4 regions of the Cytobacillus sp. BC1816 genome follow, and region 3 is predicted to be linked to each of the others. Evidence: predicted binding sites of a transcription regulator. Region 3 holds the regulator's gene; each other region holds the start of a gene.
What was found. The regulator Rex, encoded in region 3, represses fermentation and respiration genes when NADH is low (regulators of the CRP and FNR family bind a similar motif). The targets are predictions, from matches to a motif close to TTGTGAAATATTTCACAA.
Positions count from the first base shown of each region.

Region 1: pflB (formate C-acetyltransferase) is a predicted target of Rex. The motif match lies at 3,614-3,631, and genes of this name have one in related genera.
Region 2: ACR42H_RS19090 (cytochrome c oxidase subunit 2A) is a predicted target of Rex. The motif match lies at 2,554-2,571, and genes of this name have one in related genera.
Region 4: qoxA (cytochrome aa3 quinol oxidase subunit II) is a predicted target of Rex. The motif match lies at 2,973-2,990, and genes of this name have one in related genera.

Region 1 is NZ_CP195611.1:2,461,253-2,467,251, forward strand. Features, by position in the region: gene hutU (urocanate hydratase) at 1-328, opposite strand, end outside; gene ACR42H_RS12650 (helix-turn-helix domain-containing protein) at 501-1,985, opposite strand; gene ACR42H_RS12655 (hypothetical protein) at 2,134-2,586, shown strand; gene safA (SafA/ExsA family spore coat assembly protein) at 2,784-3,410, opposite strand; gene pflB (formate C-acetyltransferase) at 3,706-5,931, shown strand.
Region 2 is NZ_CP195611.1:3,752,521-3,758,519, reverse strand. Features, by position in the region: gene ACR42H_RS19100 (b(o/a)3-type cytochrome-c oxidase subunit 1) at 100-1,755, opposite strand; gene ACR42H_RS19095 (cytochrome c oxidase subunit II) at 1,755-2,231, opposite strand; gene ACR42H_RS19090 (cytochrome c oxidase subunit 2A) at 2,253-2,402, opposite strand; purine riboswitch at 2,762-2,863, shown strand; gene ACR42H_RS19085 (xanthine phosphoribosyltransferase) at 3,018-3,620, shown strand; gene ACR42H_RS19080 (nucleobase:cation symporter-2 family protein) at 3,617-4,927, shown strand; gene ACR42H_RS19075 (hypothetical protein) at 5,033-5,179, shown strand; gene ACR42H_RS19070 (type III polyketide synthase) at 5,413-5,999, shown strand, end outside.
Region 3 is NZ_CP195611.1:277,470-283,468, forward strand. Features, by position in the region: gene tsaD (tRNA (adenosine(37)-N6)-threonylcarbamoyltransferase complex transferase subunit TsaD) at 1-880, shown strand, start outside; gene ACR42H_RS01565 (ABC-F family ATP-binding cassette domain-containing protein) at 1,109-3,031, opposite strand; gene moaC (cyclic pyranopterin monophosphate synthase MoaC) at 3,222-3,704, shown strand; gene ACR42H_RS01575 (redox-sensing transcriptional repressor Rex) at 3,732-4,376, shown strand; gene ACR42H_RS01580 (YdiK family protein) at 4,397-4,600, opposite strand; gene ACR42H_RS01585 (CPBP family intramembrane glutamic endopeptidase) at 4,647-5,372, opposite strand; gene groES (co-chaperone GroES) at 5,690-5,974, shown strand.
Region 4 is NZ_CP195611.1:2,504,560-2,510,558, reverse strand. Features, by position in the region: gene qoxB (cytochrome aa3 quinol oxidase subunit I) at 1-1,961, opposite strand, end outside; gene qoxA (cytochrome aa3 quinol oxidase subunit II) at 1,951-2,940, opposite strand; gene ltaE (low-specificity L-threonine aldolase) at 3,394-4,425, shown strand; gene ACR42H_RS12875 (hypothetical protein) at 4,509-4,655, opposite strand; gene ACR42H_RS12870 (hypothetical protein) at 4,929-5,057, shown strand; gene ACR42H_RS12865 (DMT family transporter) at 5,101-5,999, opposite strand, start outside.

The DNA.
Region 1 (5,999 bases), 2.2 Mb from region 3:
CCCAGGCTGGCACAAGATTCGAGTTGGCGATCAATACCTTCGGTGCATCTTTATGTGATTTAAAGACCGCAACCGGCTTTCCTGATTGAACAAGAAGTGTTTCATCGTCTTCTAATTCAAGCAATGTTTTGACAATTGCGTCATAGCAGTCCCAATTTCGTGCTGCCTTCCCAATCCCGCCGTAAACAACCAGCTCTTCAGGGATTTCTGCAACTTCTTTATCTAAGTTATTCATAAGCATGCGGAGTGCTGCTTCCTGAATCCAGCCTTTAGCATGAAGCTCACTGCCTTGATAGTTTTTTATTTCTCTTTTTGTTTCCGCTTTCATTGTTATCCCTCCAATGTTATCTCATATTTAGATTTTATAATAATAACTATCTGAAAAGTATAATAATTACGTTTGATTTTTTATAATTTTATTAGATTTTAATAGTGTTTTTCTGTAAATTTTATATAAATATAAGTATTTTTATAATTAGAGTAAAAAAATAAACCCCCGGTTACACGGAGGTTTTATGCATGCTCTTTCTAAATTGATTTGGCGGCATTCCTTTAATCTTACTGAAAACTTTATTGAAATATTGCTGATTGCGAAAACCGCAGACAGACGCGATTTCCTTAATGCTTATTTCTGATTCGATCAAAAGCTTGGCAGATTGCCTAATCCTCGTTTCATTAAGCAGCTCCCGGAACGACTTGCCGCATTTTTTTGCGAGCATGGAGCTGATATAATTCGGGTTTCGGTCTGCATATTCAGCTGCCCTTTCAAGAGTAACCTTAGGGTCCCAGTAATTCGTCTCTATAAAGAATAGGACTCGGTCAGTAGGTTCCAGCTTCAGCTTTTTATCAGAGCGTATGGTTTCAAAAATATAGGAAATGAAGCTAATCATTTCGTTAATGACCCGGTAGATCAAAGGGGAATAAAGGATAGTCTGGAATAAACGAAGATATTCTTTCTCCATCTCACCGTCTGCCAGCCGGAAAGTCTTCATATGCCTGCGAATTTGCGCAAGAATACTGGTCAGCCGAATTCTGATGAGTCCCGGTTCCGGATAAGGGTCTGCCAAAATAAGAAACTCCTCGTAAAACCATGACTTCAGCGCTTCTAAATCAGACTGATTCAGGAAATCAATCCACCTGCTCTGTTCCTCAGGGGTTAAGAATGGATCAATTGATAGCCATTTAGGCAATGAGCTGTCCTCAATTACCTGATTAAATCCCCTGTAAAACGTTACCTCCATCAGTTTCCTGTTGGCAAGATAGTGGCTTCTGACGGTTCCGCTGTCCTCCTTACCCGTATAAATGCTGATGGCAATTTGTTCTGCTGACGTTTCCTGCCAGTCTCTCATAAACCTGAGGCTCTCCTCTTTCCAGGCCACATCAGATTTTTCTGCAATAATCAAAATCATATCACTCAAAATAAAATAGTGAACTGCTTTTTGGAAAGTAAAGCTTTCAAGAAATTTAAAAAGCTCAGGAAGCTCCAGCGGGTTTTTGGTCTTAATTCCGATAGATACAAGAGGTTGAGCCGAATCAGATTCTTCTATAAATAAATCCTGGTAATTGAAGTCTTTTTCCGCTTCTTTACTGAAGTTTTGTTCAGCAGTCCGACTAATCATCTGATTGCGCCTATGAATCTTTCGCGCTGATTTCAATAAAATATCTGCTGAAATCGGCTTAAGTATTAAATCGGATACACCCATGTCGATTGCTCTTTTTGCTTGTGAGAAGGTCGCTTCCATTGTTAAGGCAATCAAATCCGGCCCTATGATCTGAGTGGTTTTTAAAAATGAATCATAACTTTCTTCATTTATCAGATCAAGTTCAAAAATCAATAGGTCTGGCTGAAAAGTTTCAAGCTTCTTAATAAGTCCTGATTCATTTTGGGCAGACTCTACCTGCCATGCGTTCATAGAAGATTTAAGAAGCCACTCTATGCCTTTCGTATCGTACTCATCCCGATTGGCCACAAGTACTTTGTACATGCTGCCACATCCTTTTTTAATTCTATTATGAAATAATATTTTGGCAGATGTAAAGAAATTATCGTAAAAATCTCAGAAATATTAGACAAGTAATGATGCCCTTCCTGCATATCTATATAGGGACAACCAATTTGGAAGGAGTATGAGCATGCCTTTTCTTGTATTAAAGAAACGCAGCATCATTGCATTTGTCATCATATTTTCAGTAATCGTTTCTGCATCAGTATGGTTTTTTTCAAAATCTGATAGTGTGACAGTATTCAACCAGAAGGAGGGCGAAAAAGTCCGGGAAATTCATATGGTTACAGGAGAATTTAAGGCTAAGCTGCCTGATGGCAAAGAAATTGAAGCTTATCGCTGGGATCCTGGAACTATTTTTCTGGAAAAAGGTGAAAAGGTAAATCTGAAGATTTGGGGAGTAAATGGAATGGAACATCCATACATCATAGAAGGGACTGATATTAAAGGTGTGGTTAAAAAAGCAGAAGAGACGGTTGTCCCACTTCAATTTGATAAAGAAGGCGTTTACCGTCTAGTGTGTCTTACTCACCCGGATAAGGATAATAGCGGACCAATGATTGCTTATATTGTAGTAGACTAATGGGAAAAGCAAAAGCACCGGATAATCCGGTGCTTTTCTTAAATAAATAGAAAACTTTTACTTTGAAAACTGTTTAGCGCAAGCAGCCTATCCCCTCGAAACGAGGCCCCCAGGATGGGGGCCATGCAGACGTTGCCACATGACGTGGCGTTCTTAGTCTGCTTTCCTTCGTGGGCAAGGCGCTTCCGCCTTTTTTCTTATCTCCCAATAAACATCTGTGTCCAGTAATGGCCATAATAACCGCCCTGTGCATATCCAACACCGATTTCTGTGAAATTGGCTGATAGGATGTTCTTGCGGTGACCCTCACTGTTCATCCATGCTGTTACAACTTCCTGAGGTGTTTTTTGACCTGCAGCAATGTTTTCTCCAGCGGTTCTGTAAGTGATTCCAAAGCTCTTCATCATATCAAACGGGCTTCCGTATGTAGGAGAGTTGTGATCGAAATACTTCTTATTGATCATATCCTGAGATTTGTATCTTGCCACTCTCGCAAGCTCCCAATTTGATTTTAAGGGCTTTAATCCATACTTTGCCCTTTCCTGGTTTACGAGCTGAACTACCTGCTCTTCCACACTTGTGGTAGCTTTTGATAAAGCAGGGATATTCACCTTTTGCCCAGGATAAATGAAGTTCGGATTTGAAATCTGCCCGTTGGCATTAATGATTTCAGGAACTCCCACCTGATACTTCAGGGCGATCTTCCACATTGTATCCCCTGGCTGAACGGTATGTACTGTTGATGCTTTTGCATCGAAATTGAATCCAAAGACAAGTGCGACAGACAACATCAGAATGAATGAAATTTTTGATAATGTTTTCATATTTATATTTAATCAAAATCTCTTATTCTATTAAACAGGTAATTGTTGGCGCTGATTGAAAGAATTTCATGACCTCCTCTTCCCTTTTCTTTTAGTTTGATTTTCAATCTCTATATAACAGTTCAAAAGTACGATAGGTTTTATAGTACACATAAGCGTTATTAAATACGGATTTACTATATTTCACATTACGTTCAAAATGTTTGTGATTTATTTCACATTTAATCTGTTATATTGAATGTATAGTTAAGTTGTAATAACTGTTATACACATTAATTATATGAGGTGAACTAATATGGAAAGTTGGAAGGGCTTTAAAAAAGGCATTTGGATACGTGAAATTGATGTTAGAGACTTTATATTGAAGAATTACTCACCATTTTTCGGGGATGAATTGTTTTTGGAGGGTCCAACAGAAGCTACTTCTTCATTATGGGAACAAGTAATGGAGCTCACGAAAAAGGAACGTGATAATGGCGGCGTGCTAGATATGGACACAGAAATCGTCTCAGCCATTACCTCACATGGACCTGGATACCTGGACCAAATAAAAGAAAAAATTGTGGGTGTTCAGACTGACCTTCCGTTTAAGCGCTCTCTTCAGCCGTTTGGCGGAGTCAGAATGGCTGTGGCAGCCTGTGAAGCATACGGCTATGAAGCCAGCAAAGAGATGGAAAAGATATTTACAGACTACCGCAAAACACATAACCAAGGCGTGTTTGATGCCTATACCGATGAAATGAAACTTGCCCGCAAAGCCGGCATTATTACTGGCCTGCCAGATGCATATGGCCGAGGCAGGATTATCGGTGATTACCGCAGGGTTGCTCTTTATGGAGTTGACCGCTTGATTGAAGCCAAAAAGGCAGATTTGAAATCAACTTCAAGTGTGATGACGGAAGACAATATTCGCCTTAGAGAAGAGATTTCAGAACAGATCAGGTCTCTGAATGAACTGAAGCAGCTGGCAAACAGCTATGGTTTTGATATTTCAATGCCTGCTGGAAATGCTCTTGAGGCTTTCCAATGGCTGTACTTCGCCTATCTTGCTGCCATCAAAGAACAAAATGGAGCAGCTATGAGCCTTGGCCGTGTTTCGACTTTCCTTGATATTTTCATAGAAAGAGACATCCAGAAGGGCGTGCTTACCGAGAAGGAAGCCCAGGAACTGGTCGATCACTTTGTAATGAAGCTTCGCCTAGTTAAATTTTCGAGAACGCCTGACTATAATGAATTATTCAGCGGCGATCCGACATGGGTTACAGAGTCCATTGGCGGGATGGCGCATGATGGACGCCCGCTAGTCACGAAAAATTCTTATCGGTTCCTTCATACTTTGAATAATCTGGGTCCGGCACCTGAACCGAATTTAACAGTATTATGGTCCAGCAAGCTTCCGGAGAATTTCAAAAAATATTGTGCAAGGATGTCAATAGAAACAAGTTCAATTCAATATGAAAACGATGATATCATGCTTCCTGAATATGGGGATGATTATGGAATTGCCTGCTGTGTTTCTGCTATGGAGATTGGGAAACAAATGCAATTTTTCGGTGCAAGAGCAAACCTTGCAAAGGCCCTGTTATATAGCATTAATGGCGGCAAGGATGAAAAACTCAGCGTCCAGGTCGGCCCTTCCTATGCCCCAATTTCCTCAGACATCCTTCAATATGAAGAAGTGATGGAGAAGTTTGATTTAATGATGGAATGGCTGGCAGATCTCTATATTAATACGCTGAATATCATTCATTACATGCATGATAAATATAGCTACGAACGGATCGAAATGGCTCTGCATGACTCCGGAATTCTCAGAACAATGGCCACTGGCATTGCGGGTTTAAGTGTAGCGGCCGATTCACTAAGTGCGATCAAATATGCAACTGTTAAGGCAATCCGTGATGAGAAAGGGCTAGTGATTGATTTTATTACAGAAGGAGATTTCCCGAAATACGGCAATAATGATGATCGCGTTGACAGCATAGCTATAGACCTGGTTGAAAGGTTTATGAAAAAGCTCCGCAAGCATCCGACATACAGAAACTCTATGCATACGATGTCTATATTAACCATTACATCCAATGTGGTATATGGCAAGAAAACCGGCAATACGCCTGATGGACGGCGTGCCGGCGAGCCATTCGCCCCAGGAGCCAATCCGATGCACGGGAGAGATTCGAAAGGAACGCTTGCTTCCCTGTCTTCTGTTGCAAAATTACCCTACAAATATGCGCTGGATGGCATCAGCAACACCTTCTCCATTGTCCCTAAAGCACTCGGAAAGAATGCTGATAGCCGAATTCGCAATCTTGTATCTATACTGGATGGATATGCCATAAAGTCAGGACATCACCTAAATGTAAATGTATTCAATAAAGAAACGCTTCTGGATGCCATGGAACACCCGGAGGAATATCCACAGTTAACCATTAGGGTATCAGGCTATGCTGTGAACTTCATTAAACTGACTAAAGAGCAGCAGCTTGATGTTATCAATAGAACATTCCATGAATCAATGTAACCAATAGGATGGCGGGCCCTTAGAAGTGGCCCCCTCCTCAAAAAAGCTTGAGCAAAAGTGATGCGGCT
Region 2 (5,999 bases), 1.9 Mb from region 3:
ACAGCTTTTGGGAGGATGTGGGTCATGCAGACGTTGCCACAGGAGGTGGCGTTCTCAGTCTGTGCTCCTTCATGGGCAAGGCGCTTCCGATTTTCCTTTCTACCAAAGCTTATATCCTTTAGCCCCGGGAGGTGCATTTTGAATTAAATCTATAAATGGAATGGTGTAGGCAAATAGAATAAGAACAACCGTAATTCCAAGCCAAAGCTTCCAATTTTCAAATACCATTGGAGCTTTTTCGGCTTCATCAGCAGCTTCTCCGACAGGGAATTCCTGCTCTCCCTTTGGTGCGAAAAAGGCAAGGTTTATGAAGATATAAAGCATTAAGATGATGCCTATAAATAGGATAGTACCGCCGATTGCCTGTGCAACCTGGTATGGAATCCATTCTGCTGCTTGTGCTGCTCCGCCATATTCAGAGTATGATGAACGGCGCGGAGCTCCCAGAAGACCGGCAGCATGCATGGCACCAGACATGAATGTCATTCCGATTGCCCAGATAACTGCTTGGATGATCCCTAATTTATTCATCGCTTTTGTTAATGTTCTTCCTGTAAGATGAGGGATCAGCCAGTAAGAAACTCCAAAGAATGTAAGTACTACAGATGTTGCCACTGTTAAGTGAAAGTGGCCGGTTACCCAAATCGTATTATGAACAACCTGGTTCATCTGGTGGGACGCATTAACGATACCGCCTGCACCCGCTGGGATAAAGGCAACCATCCCGATGAAAGGAACAGTAAATCGCGCATCTCCCCAAGGCAGTTTTTTTACCCAGCCGAATAATCCTGTGGCTCCTTTGGAACGTCCAAAGCTTTCAAAAGTGGCAAAAAGAGAAAATGCAGTCATAAGAGATGGAATGACCACCAGGAATGTTAGGATAACCTGTAAGAATTTCCATGCTGGGTCAATTCCCGGCTCCATTAATTGATGGTGAAATCCGACAGGGATTGAGAACAGCAGGAATAAAATGAAAGACATTCGTGCCAATGAATCAGAAAAAATCTTTCCGCCGATGACTTTAGGAATTACAACGTACCAGGCCATGTAAGCGGGCAATAGCCAAAAGTAAACAAGCGGATGTCCGAAATACCAGAATAGAGTACGGCTGACTCCGATATTTACTGTTTCTACAAACCCCAATGACCAAGGAAGAAGCTGGAAAAGAACAGTAGACGCTACACCAATTGTTGCCACAATCCACATCATCGTGTTGACCAATGACATAAAGGTTAATAGCGGACTTGGCTGCCCCGGATTTTTTCTTCTCCATTCTGCATACTTCATAATGATGGCTGCCCCGTCAATCCAGCTTCCCACTATAACAAGTGTTAAACCAATATAGTACAATGCATGTGCCTGAAGAGGGGCATAGAAAGTATAAAGAACAGTAGCTTCATTCAACAGGATCATGACAGCTGCAAGAACAGTTCCTGCTGTCATCAGCCAAAAACCGGTCCAGCCGGCAATTCGCTGTTTATTGGTAAGGGTTCCTGATGTTTTGCTTGTTGCTGCTATTTGGAAGCCCATTATAAAAAAGGTAGTTAGTACAAGTCCCAGTACAACACCGTGAACCGTGAGAATTTGGTAATACCCGATGCCTGCTGGAAGCTCAAATTTACCGGAGCGGACCAAAGTCTGCAATAAACCAGCAAGGCCGCCTATTGCTAAAGCTGTAAATGCTACGAAAAAGTGAGCCATTGCCAATTTTCCGTCACGGCGGTCAACTTTTAATTTTGCTGAAGGATTAAACATTATTCCACCACCTTAATTTTAGACGACATCATGTGGTGACCAACACCGCAATATTCATTACATACAATTAAGTATTCGCCTGTTTTATCAAATGTTGTAACATGTTCACTGATATATCCGGGTTCAAGCATCATGTTAATATTTGATCCTGCAACTTCGAAACCGTGGACAACGTCTTTGGTTGTTGTGATAATTTTCACTTTAGCACCATATGGAACCTCCACTTCAGCTGGGCTATAGGAAAACGCAGATGCTACGTATACCAATTCGTAATCCCAATCTTTCCCTTCTACTTTTTTCAGTCCCGGCTCATTAAATGGAGCGGTAGTATCGACCTTTTCAGGGTCGATTGTTGCCAAACAGCTTGGGGGCTGATTGCCCAGGTAAAATGCGCTGACTCCCAAGACTGTTAAAAAAACAAGCAGCGATCCGATTCCAAAAGTGAGCCAGGCCTTTTCAAATTTATGCATATGCATGGCTATTTCCCCTTTCTAACTCTAAAAGCGGCTGATAAATAATGAATAAACACCTACCCATGTAATGATCAGGAAGAATCCTAATAAGAAAACGGAAGCTAGCGTTCCCTTTAAGGAAGAGCTATCCTCTATTTCAGTTTTTGTTTTTCGGCTGAGTTCCGTTTTCGCCATTGTCCTTCACTCCTTTCGAATATTTGGAAAAAGTAAATGATTACACTTTCATAATACAAAACATTTAGGAAGATTCTAGATGCTTTCAGTGAGTTCACAAATTGTTCATTCGTAACTTAAACACTATGATAATAGTGAAAAATTGATATTTAAGTGATTTATGTCACAAAAAACTCCTGTAAATTGTGAAAAAACTGTGAAGGTTTAATTGAGCCTCAGAAGAAAGGCTAATTATTTGCATGAAACATACGGAAGAGGGTGAATTATCAGATTAGCGAACAATTTTCTGATAATATATTGTTTAGTTCGTATTTAGTTAAAGTTTTGATTGAAGTATTAGTAAATGATGTTATAATGTTAATAAATTAATAACATTCACTCATATAATCGCGAGGATATGGCTCGCAAGTTTCTACCGGGTTACCGTAAATGATCCGACTATGAGTGAGCAATGTACAGGACGTTTTTAGTCATCCTTGTTTGCCTGCAGCTTAGTTCATTAGCCTGAAGGCCATTGCTTCACTCATTTTTATGTTGTGAATGCGATGGGCTTCAGGCTTTTTATATGGCTGGAATGAGTAATTGAAGGCTATCTATCATAGAGGAGGATGCAAAATGGATATGCTTATAGAAAAAATAAAGAGCGAAGGGGTTGTTTTATCACCGACAGTTTTAAAAGTGGATTCTTTTTTGAACCACCAAATAGATCCTCAGCTAATGCATGAAGTCGGCAAAGAATTTGCAGATAGATTCTCCAGCAGCGGAATTACAAAAATATTGACTCTGGAATCTTCGGGGATTGCGCCAGCTGTAATGGCGGGGCTCCATCTGAATGTCCCAGTTGTGTTTGCGAGAAAAAGAAAATCTCTCACTCTGGTAAATGATCTGATTACAGCCTCTGTCTATTCTTTTACTAAGGAAGAAACTAGTGAAATCTCTGTTTCAAAGAAATATCTATCAGAAAAAGATAATATTCTTATAATAGATGATTTTCTCGCGAATGGACAGGCTGCACTAGGTCTTGCAGATATAGCAAAAAAAGCGGGATCAGGAATTGCAGGGATTGGAATCGTTATCGAAAAAGGCTTTCAAAATGGCGGTCAGCTGTTAAGGGAAAGGGGATTCCGGGTCGAGTCCTTAGCTATTATTGACTCACTTGAAAAAGGCACCATCAGCTTTGATAAAACAGCAAAGAATATGGAGGAATTGATACGATGAATCAGAATCCGCTTAAAATTGCATCTTTGGGAATTCAGCATGTCCTTGCCATGTATGCAGGTGCGGTAATTGTACCGTTGATTGTAGGAGGTGCACTTGGCTTAACAGGTGAACAGCTTACTTATCTAGTTTCCATAGATATATTCATGTGCGGAATTGCAACACTTCTTCAAGTATGGCGCAGCAAATTTTTTGGGATTGGCCTTCCTGTTGTTCTGGGCTGCACATTTACGGCCGTTGGACCGATGATTGCGATCGGAGGTCAGTATGGAATACCTGCTATCTATGGGTCTATTCTGGTTTCTGGTATTTTCGTTGTAGCTGTTTCAAAGTATTTTGGAAAACTAGTTAAATTTTTTCCGCCTGTTGTAACAGGATCTGTAGTTACCATTATAGGGATTACGTTAATTCCTGTTGCAATGAATAATATGGCTGGAGGTGAGGGAAGCCCTGACTTTGGTTCCCTGACGAACATAGCATTGGCTTTTGGAACTTTGCTGTTCATCATAGTACTATTCCGATTCTTTAAAGGCTTTGTTCGAGCGATTGCCATTTTGCTGGGGCTGGCTGCCGGCACCATTACGGCGTTTTTCATGGGCATGGTAGATTTCTCTGCTGTTGGGGAAGCTTCCTGGTTTCATATGCCATCCCCTTTCTATTTTGGCATGCCGACATTTGAGGTGACAGCGATCCTTACTATGATTCTCGTAGCAATGGTCAGTTTAGTTGAATCTACAGGCGTATATTTTGCCCTTGGTGACATCTGTGAAGAAAAATTGGAAGAAAAAGATCTGTCAAATGGTTATCGTGCCGAAGGAATTGCAATCATCCTTGGTGCTGTTTTTAATGCTTTTCCATATACAACATATTCGCAAAACGTCGGACTTCTTCAGATGTCTGGTGTTAAAACAAAAAATGTCATTTATACAGCAGGAGCTTTTCTTGTACTGCTTGGGCTGGTTCCGAAAATCGGTGCATTGACAACCATTATTCCAACTCCCGTTTTAGGAGGCGCAATGGTAGCCATGTTCGGTATGGTAGTCGCCTATGGAATAAAAATGCTCAGCAAAGTAGAGTTCTCATCTCAGGAAAATTTATTAATCATTGCCTGCTCTGTCGGGATGGGATTGGGAGTAACAGCGGTTCCTGAACTATTCGCGCAAATGCCTTCCAGTGTACGCATCCTGACTGATAACGGTATAGTGGCTGGCAGTGTGACGGCAATTCTTTTAAATATCGTATTTAATGTTGCTAAAGGAAAAAAAGCAGTACATCCTGCATCTTTTGCGGAGCAGAAGGCTTCATAATTCTTCTTGCGGCAATCACAATAATTCAGGCAATCAATATAATATTCTATCGGTATTTTACATTTCCGAAGCGATTGTTTCTCGCAAGAAAGAGAGTGGAATGTGATGGAGAAATATTATTGTGATAACTGCCGGCTTTTATATAATGAAGAAGAGGTTTGTACTGCTTGCGGTATCCTGGTTACGAAAAAAATATTTATAGAAGTACAAAAGCATCACAAAACCAATATTGGATTGGATGCATCAGAATAACTATGCCATGGGCCAGCCCTTTTTTTAAAAGGGCCCTAGAGCTAATTGGAAAAGATTTAGTAATGCTATTCATTTAGCTATTCCTTTATAATAAAGAGGCACAACAACTCCTTCAAAACACATTGCTTCCTCCTAATGGGGGAAGCTTTTTTTTTGCTTGATTATCCAATTTTGAAACATAAATTGCTTTTTTTTGGAAAAAATAAAAGAAAGCAAGCGGAGGAGAGTCATGTATGCCAGCAATTGTATCAGTTGCAGAAGCAATACCTGAACATGTTCTGACACAGGATCAGGTAATGGATTTTGCCAGAGATTTATTCTCAGAGTCCTTTAAGGATATTGAACGCCTATTGAAAGCTTTCCACAACGGCCAAATTGAAAAGCGCCACTTCGCAAAGGGACTTGAATGGTTTAAAACAGATAAATCATTTGAAGATCGAAACAATGCTTACATTGAACAGGCTATTGAACTGGGAACAAAGGCAATAAAATGCTGTCTGGAGAATGACATTTTCCTGAGCAAGAATCTCCAATACGAAGAAATCGATGCCATCTTTACTATCTCAAGCTCAGGAATCGCCACACCGAGCCTTGAAGCAAGAATCATGAATAATCTTCCATTTTCTGAACATACGAAGCGAATACCGATGTGGGGACTGGGTTGTGCAGGCGGCGCATCAGGCCTTTCAAGAGCCTATGAATATTGCCTGGCTTTCCCAGAAGCTAAAGTACTGGTTTTAACCATAGAATTATGCAGTTTGACCTTTCAGCGCAATGACAGGTCAAAGAGCAATCTTATCGGGACCTCACTTTTTGCTGA
Region 3 (5,999 bases):
AGCTTCCCGCCATCATGTTGAACAGATAACTATAGTGTTGGAAGAAGCATTATATAAGGCTGGCATCACATACTCAGATCTTTCAGCAATTGCTGTGACTGAAGGACCTGGCCTTGTAGGAGCGCTGCTGATCGGGGTTAATGCCGCTAAAGCTATTGCTTTTGCTCATGGTATCCCCCTTGTAGGCGTCCATCATATTGCTGGACATATTTATGCCAATCGATTGGTTGAAGAAATGGAATTTCCATTACTGTCCCTGGTAGTCTCCGGCGGTCATACAGAGCTGGTCTATATGAAGGAGCATGGCCATTTCGAAGTGATTGGTGAGACAAGGGATGATGCTGCAGGAGAGGCCTATGATAAAGTTGCCCGGACATTAAATCTGCCATATCCTGGCGGTCCTCACATCGACAGACTCGCTCATGAAGGGAACCCAACGATTCAGCTTCCGAGAGCGTGGCTGGAAGAAGGTTCATACGATTTTAGCTTCAGCGGCTTAAAGTCTGCCGTTATCAACACTGTTCATAATGCTGAGCAGCGTGGTGAGACCATTGTGCCGGAAGATCTGGCCGCAAGCTTCCAGGAAAGTGTCATTGATGTATTAGTAACGAAAACAGAAAGAGCCGTTGAAGAATATCAGGTGAAGCAGCTGCTGCTCGCAGGCGGGGTTGCGGCGAATAAAGGACTTCGAGCTTCTTTGGAGAAGAGGTTTGGGGACAAAGCGGATATAAAGCTTATTATTCCACCATTAACTTTATGCACAGATAATGCAGCAATGATTGCTGCAGCAGGAAGTGTGCTGTTTAAAAAAGGACAATTCGCCGGTCTTGATTTAAATGCCAATCCTGGTTTGGACATCACTATCCACAATGATAAATAAATTAGGAAAAAGTCCCCGACCGCATAGGGGGCTTTTTTTGTGGATAATATCATTTATTTCAGAATTTTATGTTGATAATGTGGATAAAAACAGTTTAAGTTGTGGATAATGTGGAAAAGTCTGTGGAGAGTATATATAACTGTGTTTTTCTTGTGATTATCTCTGTGGATAATAAAAAAGACTGGCAGTGACTATTCTACCAGTCTAAAAGTTATGAATTTTCCTTTATTAGTCATCAGCTAAAAGTGTCCATTCTTCCATCAATTCTTCCAGCTTTGCTTTTGCTTCATCAGTTTCATTAGTGATGCCCATCACTTTTTCATGGTCTTGATAAATATTCGGATCACAGAGAAGCTGATCATTCATATCGATTACTTTCTCCAATGCTTCTATTTGCTCTTCAATTTCTTCCATTCTTCTTTTACGCTGGCGTTCGAGCTTTTTGGCTTCTTTATCCTGCTGATAATTATTTTTCTCCTGCTTAACAGGCTGTGATGCGGTGGATTTGTCTTGCTCATTAAGTGCAAGGAGTTCCTCTTGTTCCTGCTTTTTTTCCACATAATAATCATAATCGCCGAGATACTCTGTTGCCCCAATGCCGGAAAGTTCAACTACCTTTGTTGTGATTCTGTTGATAAAATATCTGTCATGAGATACAAAGAGAATCGTTCCAGGATAATCGATCAATGCATTTTCAAGAATTTCTTTGCTATCCAGGTCCAAATGGTTTGTAGGCTCGTCGAGGATTAAGAAATTGGATTTCTGCATCATAAGCTTCGCAAGTGCAAGACGTGCCTTTTCACCGCCACTCAGTGTTGAAACAGTTTTAAGAACATCGTCACCAGAGAAAAGAAAGTTCCCAAGTATCGTCCGGATTTCCTTTTCCGGTTTTAGCGGGTATTCATCCCATAATTCGTTTAGGACTCTTTTGTTGCTGGTGAGTTCCGCCTGTTCCTGGTCATAGTAGCCAATTGTCACATTGGAACCGTACTGAATCTCCCCGGAAAAAGAAGAGATTTTTTTGATGATGGTTTTGAGCAAAGTGGATTTGCCAATTCCATTTGGCCCTACAAGTGCTATGCTGTCGCCTCTTGCCAGTCGCAGTGAAATATTCTCGCTGACTATCTCTTCATAGCCTATAGCAAGAGAATGAATATTTAAAACCTCATTGCCCGATTGCCGTTCAATGTTAAAGCCAAAAGAAGCTGATTTCTCGTCTCCCAGCGGCCTGTCCATCACGTCCATTCTGGCCAGCTGCTTTCTGCGGCTTTGTGCCCTTTTGGTTGTGGAAGCACGTGCAAGGTTTCTCTGGATAAAATCCTGCAGTTTAGCGATCTCTTCCTGCTGTTTCTCGAATTGCTTCATTTCTCTTTCGAAGTTAGCCGCTTTTTGATCCAGATATGAACTGTAGTTTCCCGGATACTTTCTTATTTGGTTGCGGGAAATCTCGTAAACCTGAGAAACGACCTTATCAAGGAAATATCGGTCATGGGATACGATTAGAATGGCGCCATTGTATCCCTGCAGGTATTGTTCAAGCCATGATAATGTTTCAATATCCAGGTGGTTGGTAGGCTCGTCCAGTATTAAGATATCAGGCTTTGTCAGCAGAAGTTTACCAAGGGCCATTCTAGTACGCTGGCCGCCGCTCAATGATGAAATTTTAGTGTCATAGCCCAATGAACTGAAGTTGAGTCCATGGAGAATGGAACGGATATCTGCCTCATATTGATAGCCGCCATTTTCTTTGAAATCAACCTGAAGCTTGTCGTATTCTTTTAAGATGCGTTCATAGGCATCAGAATTATTTAGGACATCAGGGTCCGCCATTTGTCCTTCAAGGCTGCGAAGCTGTTTTTCCTGCTGCTGCAGATGACTAAAAACAGTCAGCATTTCATCCCAAATGGATAACTCTGATTCCAGTCCGGTATTTTGTGCAAGATAGCCAATTGTTACTTCCTTTGGCTTTATAATCTCACCGGAGTCATATGTCATTTGTCCGGCAATGATTTTTAAAAGGGTGGATTTTCCTGCACCATTGCGCCCTACTAGAGCAATCCTGTCCCTGGTTTGTACTTCAAGCTTTATATTGGTTAAAATGGGATCAGCGCCAAAATTTTTTGCCAGCTGATTGACTTGTAATAGTATCATGTTCTTTCACCTCGGGTATAGAGTAAGTGTAACTCATTCATATATGTTCGGCAATAAAGGAGACAGGACTATAAGCCCTTCTGAAGGGCATTAAATCAAGACAAAAGGCAAATAAATATGTGAAGAACAATACAAAGCACATACAAAGTAACAGAAAAATAGTGTATGATTTTGAAGAGAGGTGTTTTGAATGGCGGATTTTACTCATTTTAATCAAGAGGGCAGGGCAAAAATGGTGGATGTCAGCGATAAACCTGAGACGGCAAGGACAGCCATTGCTCAATCAAGTATTACTCTTAATCAGGAGATATATGAGAAAATAACATCCAACTCCATGAAAAAAGGGGATGTACTCGCTGTTGCACAGACTGCAGGCATTATGGCGAGCAAGAAAACATGGGACATTATTCCGATGTGCCATCCGCTGCCGCTTAAGGGCGTGGACATTTCATTTTCATGGAAGGCGGAAGAGGAAGAGTATGTCCTGATCATTACTGCTTCTGTAAAAACGAAGGGAAATACGGGTGTGGAAATGGAAGCGTTAACAGCCGCTTCTGTCTGTGCGTTGACCGTATATGACATGTGCAAGGCTGTCGATAAAGGAATGGTGATTGGGCCAACCTTTTTAATAGAGAAAACAGGCGGGAAAAACGGAGATTTTAAAAGAAATTAATTCATCATAAGAAATGGGGATGGACGAATGGCCAATGAACCAATTAAGATACCGCAGGCAACAGCTAAACGGCTGCCTTTATACTACCGCTTTCTAAAAAACCTTCACTCATCAGGCAAACAAAGAGTCTCTTCAGCAGAATTGAGTGAGGCGGTAAAGGTAGATTCTGCTACAATCCGCCGCGACTTTTCGTACTTTGGTGCGTTAGGGAAAAAAGGATATGGATATAATGTGAATTACCTGCTGAGCTTCTTTCGGAAGACTCTTGACCAGGATGAACTGACTAAAGTAGCTTTGGTCGGGGTAGGGAATTTAGGAACAGCCTTTCTTAACTATAATTTTCTTAAAAATAATAATACCAAAATAGAAGTAGCCTTTGATGTTGATGAGAGTAAGGTTGGCACGAGTATCGGTGATGTGCCGGTTCATCATATGGATGACCTTGAAGAAGTTATTATAAATAATAATATTCAGGTGGCGATTTTAACAGTGCCGGCACCGCCTGCCCAGGCTATTACCGATCGGATGGTGAATGCGAAAATAAAAGGAATCCTTAATTTTACACCTGCGAGGCTTACTGTGCCAGCCTCGATTCGGATTCACCATATCGATCTGGCAGTAGAATTGCAGTCACTGGTTTATTTTCTGAAAAACTATCCCGAACAACTGTAAAAAATGAGCCTTTTGCGGGCTCATTTTTTCACTTTATTTTTCATTTTAAAATGCATGCCAACCATCCGCAGACCGGTGCCTAAATCGAATGTGGCAATTATGATCAGAAAATAAGTAAAGAATCCCCAGGTTTCTTCACGCTGAATATTCTGTATGGCTATAAAAGTGAAAAGGCATCCGAGAAGGATGTAAATAAAGCCTGAAAACAAAGGTGTGCTTCTCATCAAAATCCCCCAATAAGTTTAAAACTCTGCACAGCATTTCACTATGCTAGAAAAAGCTGATAAAGCTCTGCATTTTTTCCATTTCTTCTAACCATTTTTGCATATTATCCTGATTCAGCTGGATAACCGCAACAAAGGTGTTCATCGCCACATGGGCAAAAATCGGGACAATAATCCGCTTCGTCTTGACATATAAGAAAGCAAATGTGAACCCCATTGCCGAGTACAGCAGTACATGTTCAGGCTCAAAATGGGCAAGTGCAAAGATGACTGAGCTGATCAGGGCCGATAGGAAGAAGTTGAAGCGCTTATGGAGTGAACCGAAAATAATTTTTCTAAAGACAATCTCCTCAAGTATTGGCCCGATAACCGAGCTGATTAAAATTACGATTGGCGATGCTTCAATAATCCGGATAATCTGCTGTGTATTCTCAGACCCCATTTCAATGCCAATCATATTTTCAATGCTGGCAGCAGTAGCTTGAGCGATCAGGGCCAAAAATATACCCCCAATTGCCCAGCCCGCTGAGTTTGCTGCGGAAGATGCATCCCTATCCAGGCCTCTTTTCATCTCTTTTCTTAATAATAGAAGCGTAATGATCAGTGTAACCGTAAAACTGATGACAAGCCAGTAGGCTACAGCCATGATCTGCATGTTTTCGGGATTCTGTCCGAGGGCATCTGCAATAAATAACACAAGCGGAACGCCAAACAAACTGGACAGCTGCATGGCAATATAAGCTATTAATATAAACCAATATTCCTTCTTCAAAATGTTATACTCCTTAATCTGAGTGTTGGAAAACAAGTCCTAAAGCCATTGTACTCTTAATAAGGAGCGGGTTTCAAATATCAGTATCAAAGCAGGAGAATACCATGGTTAAAGAGAAGAGTTCCAAAGCATACTTAAGAGGTTGTCTGTGTCGAAAAATAGCGTGTATGGGCGAATGAAATTTTTTCTAAAAAATTTAAGCTTCACCCTTGCAAATAGAAATGAGATTCATTAATATAATAATTGTGTTAGCACTCATACAGAGAGAGTGCTAATAAATAAAAATATTTACATATTATTTGAGGAGGTTGTTTCACTTGTTAAAGCCACTAGGTGATCGAATCATTATCGAGCTTGTTGAAACTGAAGAAAAAACTGCAAGCGGCATCGTACTGCCGGACACTGCTAAAGAGAAGCCTCAAGAAGGTAAAGTTGTAGCTGTGGGAACTGGCCGCGTTCTTGAAAATGGTGAGCGTGTTGCCCTTGAAGTTGCTGACGGCGACCGTATCATCTTCTCAAAATATGCCGGTACTGAAGTAAAGTACGAAGGCAAAGAATATTTAATTTTACGCGAAAATGACATTCTTGCTGTAATTGGCTAATCGCCGATCAGACGAAGATTATTAA
Region 4 (5,999 bases), 2.2 Mb from region 3:
TGCACCTCTCCTTCTGTTTTTCTCCAGGCATTTTCAATTCTGTGAATTTCATCTTTCTTAACATGGAAGCCTTCATTGTAATCGAATGAACGAATGATCAATCCAGCAAAAATGCCGATGGCAGCTACAGCTGCAGCGATGTGCCATTCAAATACAAGGAGGAAGCCTGCAATCCCAAAGATGACACCCATATAAATCGGAAGCCAGGAATTGCTTGGCATATGAATCTCTTCGATTTCACTGTCAAATAACGTTAAGCCTTCATTCTTTTTCTTCATGTGCCAGAAAGGATCAAGGGATTTAACTTCCGGCAGTTTTGCAAAGTTATAGAATTGAACAGGTGAAGCAGTAGACCATTCCAATGTCCTTGCATCCCATGGGTCGCTTGAGATGTTTCTGTCGGCATAGCGGATGCTCCAGTAAATGTTGTAGCAGAATACAGCAAATCCGGCTGCCAGAATGATGGACCCAATTGCCGAAAGCATGAAGAGTGGTGCAAATCCAGACTCGGCGGAGTATGTGTATGCACGTCTTACAGCTCCGTTTAATCCAAGGAAGAACATAGGCATGAATGTTACGTTAAAGCCGATAACAAAAAGCCAGAAATGCCATTTCCCGATTTTTTCATTAAGAATGAAACCGAACATTTTTGGCCACCAGTAGTAAAGACCTGCAAATACCGCAAATACTACACCTGGAATTAATACATAGTGGAAGTGGGCAACCAGGAATAATGTATTGTGATACTGATAATCCGCTGCACCCATTGCAAGCATTACGCCGGTAACCCCGCCAATCACGAAGCATGGCACGAATGCAAGTGCCCATAGCATGGCGGAAGTAATTTTTATGCGGCCTTTACGCATCGTAAACAGCCAGTTAAACATCTTAACCCCAGTCGGTATGGCTATCGCCATTGTCGTGATGGAGAAGAAAGAGTTAACCGCAGGGCCTGATCCCATTGTATAGAAATGGTGGACCCATACAACCATACTTAAAAGCGCAATTCCAAGGATGGAAAATACCATTGACTTATATCCAAACAATGATTTTCTTGAGAAAGTTGCAATAACTTCTGAGAAAATACCGAATGCAGGAAGGGCAACAATGTAAACCTCGGGATGTCCCCAAAGCCAGAACAGGTTAGCCCAAAGCATATCCATTCCTCCGCCTGATACTGTAAAGAAGTGTGTTCCATACAGACGGTCGAATGTCATCAATGCCAATGCAACTGTGAAAATAGGGAAAGCAGCCACAATCAGAATGGATGTTACAAAGGTAGTCCAAGTGAACATTGGCATTTTCATCAGTGTCATGCCTTTTGTTCTCATTTTCAAAATCGTAACGATGAAGTTTATACCTGTCATTAGTGTCCCGATACCAGCAATTTGCAGCGCGACTGCATAAAAGTTATTGCCGATTCCCGGGCTGAATTCCTTGCCTGCAAGAGGGAAGTAAGATGTCCATCCTGCATCAGGCGATCCCCCAATGACAAATGAAATATTAAATAGCATAGCTCCGCTGAAGAACAGCCAGAAGCTAAGTGCATTCAGCTGCGGAAAGGCAACGTCACGCGCACCGATTTGAAGCGGAATAACAACGTTCATTAATCCAATCAAGAATGGCATCGCCATGAAAAGAATCATAATAACGCCGTGTGTTGTAAAGATTTCATTATAGTGCTGGGAATTCAGAAATTCCATTTCAGGGCGTGCTGTCTGAGCTTTCATCAGCAAACCGTCCATCCCGCCGCGGAAGAACATCAATACTGCGGAGATGATATACATGATACCGATTTTTTTATGATCAACTGTAGTCAGCCATTCTGTCCAGAGGTATTTCCACTTTTTTAAATAAGTGATGGCAGCTACTGCACCAATCATCGTTAATAAAATAGCAATCTGTGAACCTAGTATAAGGGGGTCCCCAGTAATAAAAAACTCATCCCATTTAATGCCCATGATGGTCACCTCCATGGTTTTCTTGACTATCATGGCTATCTTCTTCGCCATGACCTTCAATTACGTTTGGATTCTCATTTTTATAATTGTCATCTTCTTCGAAGGTTTTACCTTGATATCCATGGCCTCTGTAGAGCTCAGGATTTGTATAAGCTTTCGAATTTGGATCAGCATGGTTAACCCATTCTAAATGAGTATTGGAATATGTCAGCCTTCCTAAATGTGTAGGCTTCAGCAGCCCTTCGTATTCTTTCTCAGTCAGTTTAGGTGCTGTATCTTTAACGTCGTCAACCCATTGGTCAAAATCTTCCTGTGTTTGAGCAAGGACTTCAAACTTCATATCCGCATATCCGCGGCCGTTAAAGTTGGTGTTCTGTCCTTCATATGATCCAGGGTTATCTGCGACAAGATACAGTTCCGTTTCCATTTTGGGCATCGTATATTTCTGTCCGCCTAGTGCAGGCACCCAGAAAGATTGCATGGTGCTGGCAGATGTCATTTTAAAGAGAACCGGCCTATCTTCTGGAATATTGACATAGTTCACTGTTTCAATGCCTTCTTCAGGATAGCTGAAGATCCATTTCCAGTCAGCAGATGTTACATGTATTGTAATAGGTTCTTTTTCTTCATAGCCTTTAGGTGTTTCTTCCAGCGCATAAAGTGTTTTTACTGTCGGGATTGTTAAGGCGATGACAATTAAAATCGGAATCCCGGTCCAGATAATTTCAAGAAGTGTACTTCCATGCTCCTCAGGGGGTTCATAATCTTTATTCTCAGGTCGTTCACGGTATTTCCACACAATGTAGCCGAATAATCCAAACACGACTGCAACGACAAGAAGCATCCAGATCAGGGACCAGTTAATTAATTCGGTAATGCTTCTTGCAACGGGGCCCTGAGGTTCAAACACAACCATATTGCAGCCGCTTAGAACCATTAAGGGCAATAGAGCTGTTAAAGAAAGCAGCATTTTCTTCATCTGATGTTTCATCTCCTTTTGACAAAAAACTATTGTTAAATAATTCACAAATAATGTGCGGGTTTTCACAAAGATGCCAAAAAAATATATAGCTGGTAAACATAAACATCCTTAAAACCCTAATTTAACTTAGTTATCACTGTGTAAATGATATTAACATAAGCAAATATGAAAAGTTGTGACAAAAGTTAGAAGGAAATAAATGTAAGATATTTGGACAGCTGATAATTTTGTGCAAATAGCATTATTACAGGGTTTTGGTCATCAAAACAACTTTTGAACAAATTTTGAACTTTAATGCAACACCCAAATTATTATATGTTACTTCTATATTCAAACAAAAAACCGCCAATAAGAATCTCCATACATTAATTAAATGGATTCTCTCTTTATTGAAAAATACTGAATAGTACAGTAACATGGACTAAAAATAGAGAAGGACAGGGTGAGGAAATGATTGATTTAAGAAGTGATACGGTTACAAAACCAACTGAAGAAATGAGGAAAGCGGCTTATGAAGCAGAAGTTGGGGATGACGTATATGGAGAGGATCCATCAATAAATAAATTGGAAGAGACCGCTGCTGAGGTGCTTGGTAAGGAGGCAGCTCTGTTTGTAACGAGCGGCACGCAGGGAAATCAGATTGCCATCTTAACACATTGCCGTCCGGGCAATGAAATTATTCTCGAAGCAGAAAGCCATATTTTTTATTATGAAAGCGGCGCTTCATCTGCCTTTGCCGGGGTCCAGACAAGGACGCTGAAAGGGACAAGAGGTGCAATGAATCCCTCAGAAGTGGAGTATGCCATTAGGGGAGAAGATCAGCATTATCCGGAAACAGGATTGATTTGTCTCGAAAATACTCATAATAGAGCTGGCGGTGCCGTAATACCTATTGATAATATGAAAGAAATATACAGCATTGCCAAAACGAATAATATTCCCGTACATATTGATGGGGCAAGACTGTTTAATGCAGCCGCAGCCTTAAACCTGCCGGCTGCTGAATTGGCCAATCATTGCGACACTGTGCAAGTATGCCTCTCAAAGGGGCTCGGAGCACCTGTTGGTTCCATTCTTGCGGGCAGCAGAGAATTTATTGCTGCAGCAAGAAAATGGCGCAAAAGATTGGGCGGTGGACTCCGCCAGGCTGGGATCATAGCAGCTCCGGGAATTGTTGCATTAACAAATATGAGAGAGCGTTTAGCCGAGGATCACGAAAATGCTCAATACCTTGCACAGCAGCTTGGACAAATCAGAGGGATTGAAATCGTAAATCAAGTGGATACAAATATCATTGTGGCTGATGTAAAAAACCTTAAAATGAACTCATCGGAATTTGTTGAAAAGTTAAAAGCTGAGGGCGTGCTTTCAGGCACTTTCGGACCTTCTTATGTCCGTTTTGTCACTCACTATGATGTTACTAAAAACCAGCTTGAAGATGCAATCAAAGCCATACACAGAACAGCTGGTCAAATGATCTAACTGCAAAAAAACGCATGTTTTCTGCCGCATGCGTTTTTCCAATAGCACACAAATGGTTATAGCTAAAAAAGGAAATCGGCGCATTAGCCGATTTCCTTTTTGTTGATTAGAGGTTCAAGCTGATTTTTTATATCATCAAGCAATTCATGAATGGTCACTTCATCATCTGTTTGCCCTTTATCAAGAGCTGATTCCAATAGCTTTGCAAAATCATTAAAGTTAGTTTTCATAATAGACACCTTCAAATTGCAATGTATTTTATGACTCTATTCCCTGTTAAGATTTTTTAAAACTCATTATATATTATTAATTTCCCCGCTGAGGCGTGACGAAAAGTGAACATCCATTCAACTTGTTCTTTGTATGGATGTTTAGATCCAAAGAAATCCGGGTAATAAATACTGATTAAATTTCTCAGCTGCCCCCATACCTGTCTAATACAAAGCGAATAGTATAGCAGGAAAGAGATTTTAGATTCTTTTATTAAAACAGGAGGTCTGGTTATGAGATTGGTGCAAATGGATATTGATCAGCTATTGGAATCTACATCGGAAATTGCCGAAGAAGACCTTGGCTATATGATCAGACATGTAGAAATTGACCATTTATTAGAACGAACCCAGGATTGGTAATATATATGGAAACTCCCCGCAGCGAGGAACTGAGGGGAGTTTTTTATGCTGAAGACTTATTTTCTTGAACATGATTCTTGAATCGAAGAGATTTTTTAGAAGATATTACTACCCCCAAGGTGACAATTCCTCCTCCAATTATCTGATACAAATACAATTTTTCCTCCGTAAAACACAATGCGAATATGATAGCGAAAACAGGAAGAAGATTCAGGAAAACCCCTGCTTTGGCTGCTCCAATTAAGGAAACTCCAAAATTCCAGGATAGGAAAGCCATAACTGAAGCCAGGAAACCCACATACAGCAAGATTCCTGCGGAAGGTAATGTGAAGACAGGGCTTCTTTCCAGCACTAAATATTCAATAAAGCTTAAAGGCGCCAATAGTAAAATGCCGATAAATGCGGATGCATAAAAAGAAGTTAGCATCGGCAAAACGTCTGAATATTTTTTGCCAATTACCGAATACAATGCCCACATAATGACTGCTGCCAAGACGTATAGATCTCCGGCATTTATTTTCCATGAAAGAAACATTTCTATCGATCCTTTTGAAATAATATATAAAATGCCAAAGACTGAGAGGAGAATTCCTGCTGCCTGTCGGGCTAAAAGCTTTTCTCTTAATATAAATATGGCTAGAATGGCGATAAAAAGGGGTGTAGTACTATTTACCACAGATGCATTAATAGAAGGGGTGTCTTGCAGCGCAAAATAAATGATTGTATTGTAGCCGGCTACACCTGTCACCGCCAATAGCAAAAGTATCCGTTTATGGTGCCAAATAATGTTCCAATCTTTTTTTAGCTGCTTGACCATAAAAGGAGTTAAAAGCAAGAATGCTATAATCCATCGCAAAAGGGAAAAGAGGAGCGGCGGAAAATAATCGACACCAATTCTCCCAATTACAAAATTACCTCCCCAAATCATGTTAGCTAAAATCA